DNA from 2 places in the Rhodococcus chondri genome. Region 2 is predicted to be linked to the other one. Evidence: riboswitches for the same ligand, from Rfam matches in the RefSeq annotation. Region 2 holds a riboswitch; the other holds the start of a gene.

Region 1 (5,987 bases), on a different contig from region 2:
CGGAGAGACGCCGGACGCACGAAGTCGTGCAGCGACACCACATCCGCTGCCCGGCCGGCCACCCGCAGTCGTGCAGCGACGTCGTCGGCGAGAGCGGTCGGTGCAGCGGCGTCCGCGGCGGAGATGGCAACACACACCCGTGGTTCCAGTGCCGCAGCGCGCTCGGCGATTGCCTCGGCGAGCTCTACAGGGCTGATGGGAGTGAACCTCGCCATTTCAGGACCGGGGTTCGGTGAGAAGGCGCGATCTCCGGGCAAGAGTGACGCCGATCCCTTCGGCTGCAGCCCGTACCGAGGCGGCATGCGCTTCGGGGCGGAAACGGTGCGACGGTCCGGTCACGCTGATCGCGGCCACGACCCGGTCTCCGTCGCGGATCGGAGCGGCCACGCAGACGATGCCGGCAGCGGACTCCTCGTATTCGAAAGCCACGCCCTCTGCTGCGATGCGATCGAGCTGGGCGAGTATGGGGCCGGGCAGGATCATGGTGTGCGGGGTGTAGCGAGGTAGCGGAGCGGACAAGATCTTCTCGCGCAGACTGCTGTCGGCATTGGCCAGCAGTACCTTGCCGATGGCAGTGCAGTGCAGTGGCATTCTTCCGCCGATCCGGGACGGAGCGCTGGCCTGTCGGTGACCGCCGATCTTCGTCAGGTACACCACGTCCGTGCCGTCGAGGATCCCCAGATGCACCGTCTCGTGGATGCGCACATTGAGTTCTTCGAGAAACGGGATGGATACCTCGAGCAAGCTCCGTTCGACAGAGGCGCGCATGCCCAGCTCGAAAAGGTGCCCGCCGAGGCGGTACCCGGCTCCTGTTCGATCCAGCAGCCGCACCTCGACCATGTCGGTCAGCACTCGGTGCAGAGTCCCTTTCGGAATTTGTGTGCGCCGTGTCAGCTCGGCGAGGCTCAGTACGGAGTCGTCGATCGAGTACGCATGCAGAACCGTCATCACCTTGCCGAGCACTGTCGTCCGGTCGAAGTCCCGGTCGGGCACCGATGCCACCTCCATCGCCGCCGTCGCATCCAGGCCAGACGATACCTCGAAGAGTTCCGGTCAGCGGAACGCGCTGCTCCGTGGCGGGTCTCCGCGCCGCGCGTCGTTTGGTGTAGAGTGACGATGCTTCACGAGATGCCGTCGCCAAGCTCCGACTTGACGGCACGCCAACCCCACGCTCGCGGGTGGCTCGGATGACGAAGCGGCCCGCGGCCGACCCGGCCCGGGCACGAGCGCCCCGCCCCGGGGCCTTCCGGGAGGAACTGGCATGACAGATCATTTCGACTCGACCGAACACCTCGGCGCGCAGCATTGCGGATCGTACGGTGACGGGCACCACGTGCACTTCATCCGCGCGCGGAAGGCGTTCGAAGATTCCGATCTCGGTGTCGGCGCGCTGGTGCGGGTACTCGACGGCAGTACCGTCGAATTATCTTGGGATGGAATACGACTCGATTTCCGTCACCACGACACCAACGAGATCGTACGGGCGATCGACGCCGGTGGAGATATCGGTACGTGGGTTCCCCGGTGGCGAGTACTGATCCTTCCGGGCGAGGAGCCGCGTGTCCCCGCGACCTTCACGCTCGCGGCGCCGGACACTCGGACAGAATGCGTCCCTGGACGGGTCCCGGCCCTGAAATTTGTGCCGGGATTCTGACCCACGGGCGTCCACCGGCCTGTTCGCCCGGGAACAAGGGGGACGGCCGGATAGCATCCGGGAATGACCGAAGTGCTCGAGCCGTGGAAGGACTTCAACGTTGCGATGGTCGGCGCGACGGCGGCGCTGGCGGGTCTGGTCATCGTGGCGGCCAGTGTGAATATTTCGCGGATCGTCACTGCGCGAACGATCACTGCGCGCCTGGCGGCTGCGATCGCGACGCTTGTGCTCGCCCTCGTCGCCTCGGGCGTGGGGTTGGTACCCGGTATCAGCGCACCCTGGTACGGCACACTCGTCGCGGTGGTCGCGGTGGTCGCGGGAGTATTCCAGGCGCACGCCACAATTCGGATTGCCCGCGAGCATGCGTCCGCCTTCCGGCTCAAGTTCTTCAAGGCGGCGCTGGGATTCGTGCCGATTGCCGCCTACTTCGCGGCCGGAGTGGTGACGGTTGCGGCGCCGCGAGCGGGTCTCGCGCTCGCGGCGGGAGGGTGCCTCGCGGCGATCGCCTCGGCGATCGTCATATCGTGGGTGGCGCTCGTGGAAGTGTTGCGCTGATACGGGTTCGGTGCGCACTCGCGCTCGTCGAGCCCGCTTCGGCGACATCGGCCGAAAGGGGTGGTGCCGTGGGTGTAGGTGCCGGAAGGTTCGCCGCGACCGCGGTGTTGATGTTGCTGTCGGCCTGTGCGCAGCCCCACCGCAGCAAGGATGCAGAGGATCTCGAGTCGGCGGTGGCCGCCATGTCCGGCGTCGAGGACGTCGACGTGCTCTACACCAACGACTTCTCACTCGGCTCCGACCTCGATGTCGATATCGCGGTGGAAGAAGCCCGAATCGCGGAGATCGTCGCCGTGGCAGCGGTCCTCGAGCGTCGCGGCACCCTCGATCCCGAATCTCTCGGTGACGAGACCCGCGCGCTGCGCGCCGTATTGCGAGAGATCCCGGGGACAGAAGTAGCGTGGTCGTACCGCGAGGGTGAAGGGCATTCGTTGGGATTCGGCCGAGCCCCGGCCGGGGCTGCGCTTATGGCGGTGCGCTCGCATATCGACGCCCACGATCTCACGGTCACGGTAGGGGAGTTCGACGCCGCGCCGCGGTGGACGGTGACGATGCCGCTGGGCATATCCGCGGAGAAGGAGATTCACGAGACGGTGGAGCAGTTGCCGCTGCCGGCGCGGGCTTTGGTCGTCGAGGACGGCCACGTATCGATGGCGACGGTTGTGGTCGAGAACGAAGGAGAAGCAGAAACGGATCTCGCCGCGGTAATTGCGGCGTTCACCCCGACCGAGGAACACCCGCTGATGTTGGAATGGCAAGGGACGCAGAATGGCCGGGACGACGAGCGGAGATTCGCCGGTCGTGTCCACATCGCCGGCTGTGCATACCCGGCGATATTGGGCGAGTCGGAGCCCGAGCGCTTCTACGCGGCCGAAGCTATGGAACTCCGCGATCGCCTACGCGCACGGTACGACACGTGCGACTAGAACGTACTGGACCTTCCTCGCATCACACGGAGGGCCGCATCAAGGATGCCGTGGATCTGCGGGGTGGGCCGCTATCTCCGCGCTGGGGTGCGGACCCATAGTGGGATCCGGGCTCCATCCGAGAATCGGCGGAACGAACACACACTGGAGCGGTCGCGGATCGTCCGGGTCGAGGGCGTCGAGTACGAACCATGCGGCATTCGGGTCGTTGACAATGCCGGCATGTTCCACGAAATCGTCGGCGCAGTGGTCCTGCAGCACGATGTTCGTCGCGTTGGGTGCCTCCCGGTAGCCGCTGGTGTAGGGCAGGACGATCTCCTCGTAGCGCGTCATGATGTTGGTGTAGGTGACCTCGTCGGCGTACACGCCGGCTCGCTGAATCGTCTCGATCCAGTCCGAACCGGCGAGCACCTGCGGGCACGCTCCGCATCCGAGGGCATGGACCAGGTGTTCCATGTCTTTTCGGGCTCCGATGTGTTCGAAAAGCTCGAACGACGCTGCAAGCAGGAACGCATGACTCCCCTCGTACACCGGCCCCAGGGAGACATAGTCGTCGACTGTCTCGTTTCCCCCGAGGAAATTGACGTACCACAACGGCATCAGTGTGCCCTGGGAGTGGCCGACCAGATCGACCTTCTCCGCGCCTGTCGCTGCGCGAACCTGGTCCACGAAGAGTGCGAGTTGCTGGGCGCTCTGCTCCATCGGCAACATGCCGCCCACTGCGTTCAGCGGCCACGACAGGTTCGGATGGTTACCGTAAGTGAGGGCAAAAACGCAGTACCCTTCATTGGCGAGCAGCGGCGCCAGGTATGACCAGTTGTCCTGTCGGTTCAGCACCGTTCCGTGCACGAGGACCACCGGATCGGGATGTTCGGCGGACGGTGCGCAGTTCCAGTCGTTCGTGCCGGCCGCGTGACCGTTCGGCGAGCCCAATTCGTTTGCAAGACCGTCGAGGAACGTTCGACCGACCGGAAGTGGTGGAAGCGGTTCGTCGGCGTCTGCGGTCGTCGGAACCAGCAGTGCGAACGTCGCGGTGAACACGACGGTGGCGAGCGCGCGTAAACGCATGTTCCATCCCCCAAACGGTGCGTCGCATGGGGAGAAGTTAACAGAGATTCTGCGAGTCGGGAAGAGCCGGTGTGGTAGGGGTCGGGGGGCCGGCTCGGGTGCCGGAGAGCAGCAGCTCGACGATGCTGTCGATCTCTTGGGTGCTCAGGGAGCGTCCGAGTGTGAGGGGAGAGAGGAACATCGGCGACATCAGTGCATTGATCACCGTGGTCGGGTCGTGCTCCGAACGGACCTCTCCACGTCGAGTGGCCTGCCGGACGAGTTCGTGCCACGAGTTCCGCGCGGGTTCCCACTGCGAGACGACCAACGCATTGAAGGCCGGGTGCTGTCGAGTGGCCATGATCGAGGCGATCGCGACTTCCACCGGGTCCGAGGCGAACTCGGCGAGGTCGTATGCGAGTGCGCGCAAATCGTGTTCCCACGAGCCGGTATCGGTTGCGGTGGGCACCCTGCGCACGTGTGCCGAAAGGGCCTCTGCGAGAAGGTCGTCCTGAGTCGGCCACCAGCGGTAGACCGTGCGCCGGCCTACTCCGGCCCGGGCGGCGACGTCGACCATGGTGAAGTCGAGTTTGCCCTCCGCAAGCAGGGCCAGCGTCGCTTCGCCCACCGCGCGGCGCACTTGCTCGCTGCGTCCTCCGGCGCGGGTGCGTGTTCGTTCGGTAGATGCGCCCATGCGCTCAGGCCTCCCGCGCCGACGGTGTCTCGTGTCCCGGTCGAATACTACAGGGCGTCGTGGTCGCTCGACCGGAGCGGAATGCATCCTGTTACCCAAACGTAACGACACATCGTGTGTCGTTAAGCGGCCGGATGTGTCACTCTCTTCACGAGTCGTTCAAGGGACAACATGACCATCGGCTCGTCCGGATACCGAGGAGAAGCAACACGTGAACATCAGCCACCATGAGGTAGTTGTCGTCGGAGCAGGGCCGATCGGGTCGGCGACGGCGCGGCACCTCGCCGAGCAAGGCGTGGACGTGGCCGTCGTCGGACCCGACGAACCCGCCACGTTCGAAGACCACCAGGGGACGTGGGCCGGCTACTACGACGAGGGACGGCTGGCCCACGTGCTCGAAGTGCCGCTCATGACCTCCATCCTCACGATGCGCTCGATCCGGCGTTTCGAGGCGCTGCGAGAAAAGACCGGGGTCGAATTCACGACCCCGACCCATTCGGTCACGGTGCTACCGGCCGATATGGGCGAAGGCTCGGCATCCCTGTGGTTCGACCGTGATTTGCTGGCCGCGAATGCGCGTGATCTCGGCGTCGAGGTGCACGAACTCGACGAGGAAGGTCTCCGCGCGAACTACCCGGACCTCTCGTTCGAACCCGGACACGTGGCACTCGTGCAGCGGGACGCGTTCATCCTCAATCCGCGCGCTCTCGTTCGAGCCGAACTGACTGCCGCCGTGGCCGCCGGGGCAACACTTGTCCGTGACGAGATCGTGCGCACGGAAGCGATTGCAGGCGGCGTTCGCCTGACCGGTCGATCGGGCGAGGTTCGGACCGCAGCGCAGGTCGTCCTCGCCACCGGCGCAGCCAGCAATGCCACCGGCCTGCTCTCCCGACCGCTCGCGATGTCGGCGTTCGGTGCAACTGTCGTACTCGCCGAGGTCGAGGACCCCGAATCGCTCGACATGCCGACCATGATGCTGCTCAAACACCGCGACGGGAAAAGCCTCTTCGGTGGAATCGTCATGGCCCCTCGCCCATACCCGGACGGTCGGTGGTACCTGAAGCTCGCCGGTGCCAGTCTGCTCGACCACCCGCTCGAAACCTCCGAAGAA
Region 2 (5,987 bases):
CGACCGGCGAGCACGAAGCCGGCGATCGAGAACGCCAGCATGATGATGGGGACGAGCGCGAGCACGGTGAAGTAGGTCAGGCCGGCGGCGTAGTAGTCGCCCATGTGCTCCTGATAGCGCGAGGCCGACCGGAGGATATGGTCGAGCCAGGGCCGGGCAGCGCGCTGACGTTCGAGAAAACCGGGCTTGTCGACGTCCTGCTCACCGGCCACTCGGCACTCCTTCTGGCTACTTCCGCGGTAGGAATCCCACCTTGTCATAGACCTGCGCAAGCGTCCGGGAGGCGACTTCTCGCGCCCGGTCGGCACCGTTCGACAGGATCCGCAGCAGCTCCGCCTCGTCGCCGAGGAATTCGTCGACCTTCGCGCGCAGTGGCGTCACGAACTCGGCGAGCACCTCGGCGGTGTCGTTCTTCAGGTCGCCGTAGCCCTTGCCCTCGTATCCCGCGACGAGTTCGTCGATGCTGCGGCCCGACAGTGCCGACTGGATGGTGAGCAGGTTGCTCACGCCCGCCTTGTTTTCGGGGTCGTACCGGATTTCACGCTCGTTGTCGGTGACCGCCGACTTGATCTTCTTCGCGGAGACCTTCGGGTCGTCGAGGAGATTGATCAGACCGGCCGGCGTCGCAGCGGACTTGCTCATCTTCGCTGTCGGATCCTGCAGATCGTAGATCTTCGACGTGCCCTTGACGATGTGCGGTTCGGGTACGACGAACGATTTACCGAAGCGCTTGTTGAAGCGCTGCGCCAGATCGCGGGTCAGTTCGAGGTGTTGCCGCTGATCCTCCCCCACGGGAACCCGCTGCGCGCGATACAGCAGGATGTCTGCTGCCATGAGCACCGGATACGTGAACAGGCCGACGGTCGCGTGCTCGGAGCCCTGCTTGGCGGACTTGTCCTTGAACTGGGTCATGCGTCCCGCTTCACCGAAACCGGTGATGCAGTTCAGAACCCACGACAGCTCGGCATGCTCGGGCACCTGGCTCTGCACGAACAGCACCGACCGCTCGGGGTCGATACCGATCGCGAGCAGCTGCGCCGCCGAACGGAGAGTGCGGGCGCGGAGTTCCTTGGGCACGTGCGGCACGGTGATCGCGTGCAGGTCGGGGATGAAGTAGTACGCGTCGAATTCGTCCTGCAGACCGACCCACTGCTGCAACGCACCGAGGAAGTTCCCGAGATGGAACGAATCGGAGGTGGGCTGAATGCCCGACAGCACCCTCGGCCGGGCGACCGGTCGCGGGTCCTGCGCTGTGGTGTTCTGCTCTGCAGTGCTCGACATGACCTCGATAATTTCACGCATCGATTTCCTGGACCGAACCGAGGTCGGCAACCACGCCGGGGTCTCGCGTCGGGTCAGCGGAAGGACACCGTCACGGGGGCATGATCGGACCATCGCTCCGCGTAGGTGGCGGCACGTTCGACGCGGGCGTCGGTCACCCGCGCGGCGAGCGCGGGGGTGACGAGGTGGTAGTCGATGCGCCATCCCGCATCGGTGTCGAACGCCTTACCACGGTACGACCACCACGAATACGGGCCGGCGACGTCACCGTGGACGTCCCGCACCACATCGCGCCACTGCCCGCTCCCGAGGAGATCGCCGACCCACTCCCGCTCGCTCGGAAGAAAACCGGACTTCTTGACGTTGCCCTTCCAGTTCTTGATGTCGCGCTCGGTGTGGGCGATGTTCCAGTCGCCGCACACCAGCATGTCCCGGTCCGCGGCGATCACACTTTCGGCGCTGTCACCCAGGTGCTTCGCGAACGACTTCATGAAACGTTCCTTCTCGACCTGCTTGGGGGTCTCGGCCTCGCCGGTGGGCAGGTACAGACTCCCGACGGTGAGGTTCCCGAAGTCGGCCTCGATGTATCGGCCGGTGTCGAGGAACTCGTCGTCGCCGAAGCCGACGCGATGCGCATCGGACGGGACCCGGGACAGGACCGCGACCCCCGCACGCCCTTTCGCGGCGGCCTCGGTGGACACCACGTGCCAGCCCGCATCGAGTGCCGGCGCGATCGCGGCGTGGAACTGTTGCGCGGTCGCGCGGACCTCCTGCAGGCACACGATGTCCGCGGGAGTTGCAGCGAGCCACGCGAGCAGGCCTTTGCCGGCGGCGGCGCGGACGCCGTTGACGTTCACGGTGGAGATGATGTGGGGCACGCGGTCACCGTATCCGATGTCCCACCGCCCACTACCTGCCCACCGCGTTGCTGAGCACCGCCCGTCATCATACCGGCTGTATTCCGTTGGCTTTCTACGAAAGTCGCGTTGCGGGACGGGATCACCGGTATAAAGAGTCGACGGGCAGGCGACAGAAAGCACATTCCGAATCCGACGTCGGTGTGTGTCGAACCACCCAGCGGACACACGGATGTTGTAGTCCCGCTCGAAGGAGAGACCATGCACCCAGTCACCCGACGTCTGCTCGTCATCGCACTCGCTGCCGGCACCGGCATCGGCTTCGCCACCGGCGTCGCCGCCGCCGACGACCACGGGAAGACCACCGGACCGGTTCAGTTCTGGGCCGAAGGCAACAGCAATTGCTCGGTCGACTTCACCATCGTCAACGCAACCAACAGCACCGGCTACGAGATCGACTTCCGCATCGACAACGAAGTAGCCACCGGAGAGGACTTCGGTACCGGCCCCACCGGTCGCCGGGCCGGCTTGAACTCCGAGGCCGAGGCACCGATCTTCCCCGAGGGGGGCTACACCACCAAGCGTGCCCCCGTCACCGCCAACTACAACGTCAAGCTCGGCACCCTCGACATGCTCCCGACGCTGCCCGACCCCCTCGCCGACAATCACACCGTCCACTACCGGATGATCCTCGGCCCCGAAGGGTCCGACCGCGGCAACGGCGATTGGTACCACACGCAGATCAGTGGCTGCAATCCCATCGTCAGCGGCTCTGCCGGCCTGTTCTGACCACACCACCCCTGGCGCACGGAGCACCCCCGGCGAAACCCGGCGCGAACGACGGACGGGACGCCTCCTGATGGAGGCGTCCCGTCCGCGGGTACTCGATTACGTCAGGCGCGAGCCTTCTGCAGGTTCTCGTCCAGCGCGCCGAGGAATTCCTCGGTGGTGAGCCAGGACTGCTCGGGGCCGACGAGCAGCGCGAGGTCCTTGGTCATCTGGCCGGCTTCGACGGTCTTGATGACGACATCTTCGAGGGACTGCGCGAACTCGATCACCTCGGGGGTGTTGTCGAGCTTGCCGCGGTGCTCGAGGCCACGGGTCCAGGCGAAGATCGACGCGATCGGGTTGGTCGACGTCGGCTTACCCTGCTGATGCTGGCGGTAGTGCCGGGTGACGGTGCCGTGGGCGGCCTCGGCCTCGACGGTCCTGCCGTCCGGTGTCATGAGGACCGACGTCATCAGGCCGAGCGAGCCGTAGCCCTGCGCGACCGTGTCGGACTGGACGTCGCCGTCGTAGTTCTTGCAGGCCCAGACGTAGCCACCCTCCCACTTGAGCGAGGAGGCAACCATGTCGTCGATCAGGCGATGCTCGTAGGTGAGCCCGGCGGCATCGAACTCCGCCTTGAACTCTTCCTCGTAGATCCGCTGGAACTCGTCCTTGAACATGCCGTCGTAGGCCTTGAGGATCGTGTTCTTGGTCGACAGGTAGACCGGGTAGTTCTGCTGCAGGCCGTAGGCCAGCGAAGCACGCGCGAAGTCCTGGATGGACTTCTTGTAGTTGTACATGCCCATGACGACGCCGCCGTCTTCGGGAATCCGGCACACCTCGTGCTGGATCGGCTCGCTGCCGTCCTCCGGGGTGAAGGTGATCGTCACGGTGCCCGGACGGTCGACCTTGAAGTCGGTGGCGCGGTACTGGTCGCCGAACGCGTGACGGCCGACGATGACCGGCTTGGTCCAGCCGGGCACCAGGCGCGGCACGTTCGAGATGATGATGGGTGCACGGAAGATGGTGCCACCGAGGATGTTGCGGATGGTGCCGTTGGGCGACCGCCACATCTTCTTGAGACCGAACTCTTCGACGCGTGCCTCGTCGGGCGTGATGGTCGCGCACTTGACGCCGACGCCGTGCTTCTTGATGGCGTTCGCGGAGTCGATGGTGACCTGGTCGTCGGTGGCGTCGCGGTTCTCGATGCCCAGGTCGTAGTATTCGAGATCCACATCCAGGTAGGGATGGACCAGTTTGTCTTTGATGAACTGCCAGATGATGCGGGTCATCTCGTCGCCGTCGAGTTCGACGACTTTACCCTCAACCTTGATCTTGGACATATGCGCTTCGTGTCCTCCTAGGACGTTTACATCGGTCCCCAATCGACCGCACTTCGTGAGTGCGATCGCGGTCTGCTCGGCCGCGGCCGAGCATGGCCCTGTCCACGTCCGAACAGCGGCCAAACAAGACAAGCGTACTGCTATTCGATCGGTCCGCAAAGCGGCAATACCATCCACCATTCCCTACCGACCGGTAACTTGATGCTGGTCAGGAGGCTCTCGAGGGCGATTGCCGCGACTCGGCGCTCAGCCGCTAGACTGCCCGACGAGGTCATGAGTGCCAGCGTCAAGCCCCGGCTTGCTGGTCGGCAACCCTCCAGCCAGGGTGGGGTGCTCCGGGTGAGGACACGGTCGTCGGTGTAGCGCCGACGGCAAGCCGGCTTCTGGGAGGTTTGAAATGATGAGCTGTCGCGACTAACGCTGGACACCCGCCGCCCCCGGACCATGGCCCTAAGGACACGATGAGCGACACCGATAGCTGCCTGCCCATGAGCAGTCGCCCCACCGACACCCGCCTCGCCCGCGACGCGAACGACCTCGAGGCGGTCGCGTCTTGACGGCCGATACCGAGCGGCGTCACGTCGAACTCCCCTCCGAAGACGGCCGCCTCGGCACGGTCGACATCGGCTCTCTCGAGCTCGAGAACGGCGAGATCCTCCCGAACGTGACGATCGCCGTCCAGCGTTGGGGCGCGCTCTCCCCCACCCGCGACAACGTGGTCCTCGTCGAACACGCGCTCACCGGCGACTCGCACGTCACCGGGCCGGCCGGGCCGGATCACCCGTCGCCCGGTTGGTGGAGCGGAATGGTCGGGCCGGGCGCCCCCATCGACACCGACCGGTGGTGCGTCGTCTCCACCAACGTGCTCGGCGGTTGCCGCGGCACCACCGGACCGGGCAGCCCCGCGCCCGACGGCAAGGCCTGGGGCTCACGTTTCCCGCGCATCACGATCCGCGACCAGATCGCCGCCGAACTTGCGTTCGTCGACGCCCTGGGAATCGATACGCTCGCGGCCGTGACCGGCGGGTCCATGGGTGGCATGCGCACACTCGAGTGGATCGTTTCCCACCCCACGCGGATCCGGTCCGCGCTGGTTCTGGCTGTCGGCGCCCGCGCCACGGCCGACCAGATCGGAATCCAGACCACCCAGATCGCCGCGATCGCCAACGATCCGGATTGGCAGGGCGGCGACTACTACGGCACGGGCCGCCGGCCCGAGGCCGGACTGGGTATCGCACGGCGGATGGCCCACCTGTCGTACCGCAGCGAAGAGGAACTCGATTCCCGCTTCTCCAACGACAGCCAGGGCGACGAGGATCCGTGGCTCGGCGGGCGCTACGCCGTGCAGAGCTACCTCGATCACCAGGCCACGAAGTTGGTGGCCCGGTTCGATCCGGGCACCTACGTCGTTCTCAGCGACGCCATGAACCGGCACGACGTCGGACGCGGTCGCGGCGGGATCGCGGCAGCACTCGGCAGCACCCCGGTACCGACCATCGTCGCGGGTGTGGACTCGGATCGGCTGTATCCGCTGCGGCTGCAGCAGGAGATCGCCGACGGCCTACCGGGCTGCGATGTGCTGCGCGTCCTCCAGTCGCGCGACGGACACGACGGTTTCCTCACCGAGGCAGACGCCGTGGCGGAACTGCTCCTCGAACTGATGGAACTCGCGAAGTCCTGACCGGCCGGCCGGGTCGGCCGGCCGGTCCTAGTCCGTGCCGAGGGGATCGATCGACGC

Evidence for each region. A riboswitch is a leader RNA that binds a small molecule or an ion and turns the genes downstream of it on or off. The one in region 2 is predicted to bind S-adenosylmethionine.
Region 1: it holds a riboswitch for S-adenosylmethionine, as region 2 does, so the genes downstream of both, Q8814_RS07610 (hypothetical protein) here and metX (homoserine O-acetyltransferase MetX) in region 2, are expected to answer to the same signal.

What each region holds. Positions count from the first base shown of each region.
Region 1 is NZ_JAUZMZ010000029.1:25,250-31,236, forward strand. It holds gene Q8814_RS07600 (nucleoside/nucleotide kinase family protein) at 1-215, opposite strand, end outside; gene Q8814_RS07605 (IclR family transcriptional regulator) at 217-993, opposite strand; SAM riboswitch class IV at 1,120-1,233, shown strand; gene Q8814_RS07610 (hypothetical protein) at 1,262-1,654, shown strand; gene Q8814_RS07615 (hypothetical protein) at 1,718-2,209, shown strand; gene Q8814_RS07620 (hypothetical protein) at 2,278-3,135, shown strand; gene Q8814_RS07625 (esterase/lipase family protein) at 3,175-4,203, opposite strand; gene Q8814_RS07630 (TetR/AcrR family transcriptional regulator) at 4,241-4,876, opposite strand; gene Q8814_RS07635 (NAD(P)/FAD-dependent oxidoreductase) at 5,088-5,987, shown strand, end outside.
Region 2 is NZ_JAUZMZ010000124.1:8,477-14,463, forward strand. It holds gene yhjD (inner membrane protein YhjD) at 1-212, opposite strand, end outside; gene trpS (tryptophan--tRNA ligase) at 229-1,281, opposite strand; gene Q8814_RS18945 (exodeoxyribonuclease III) at 1,356-2,159, opposite strand; gene Q8814_RS18950 (hypothetical protein) at 2,400-2,927, shown strand; gene Q8814_RS18955 (NADP-dependent isocitrate dehydrogenase) at 3,032-4,249, opposite strand; SAM riboswitch class IV at 4,519-4,633, shown strand; gene metX (homoserine O-acetyltransferase MetX) at 4,803-5,930, shown strand; partial or broken gene Q8814_RS18965 (DUF3017 domain-containing protein) at 5,958-5,987, opposite strand, start outside.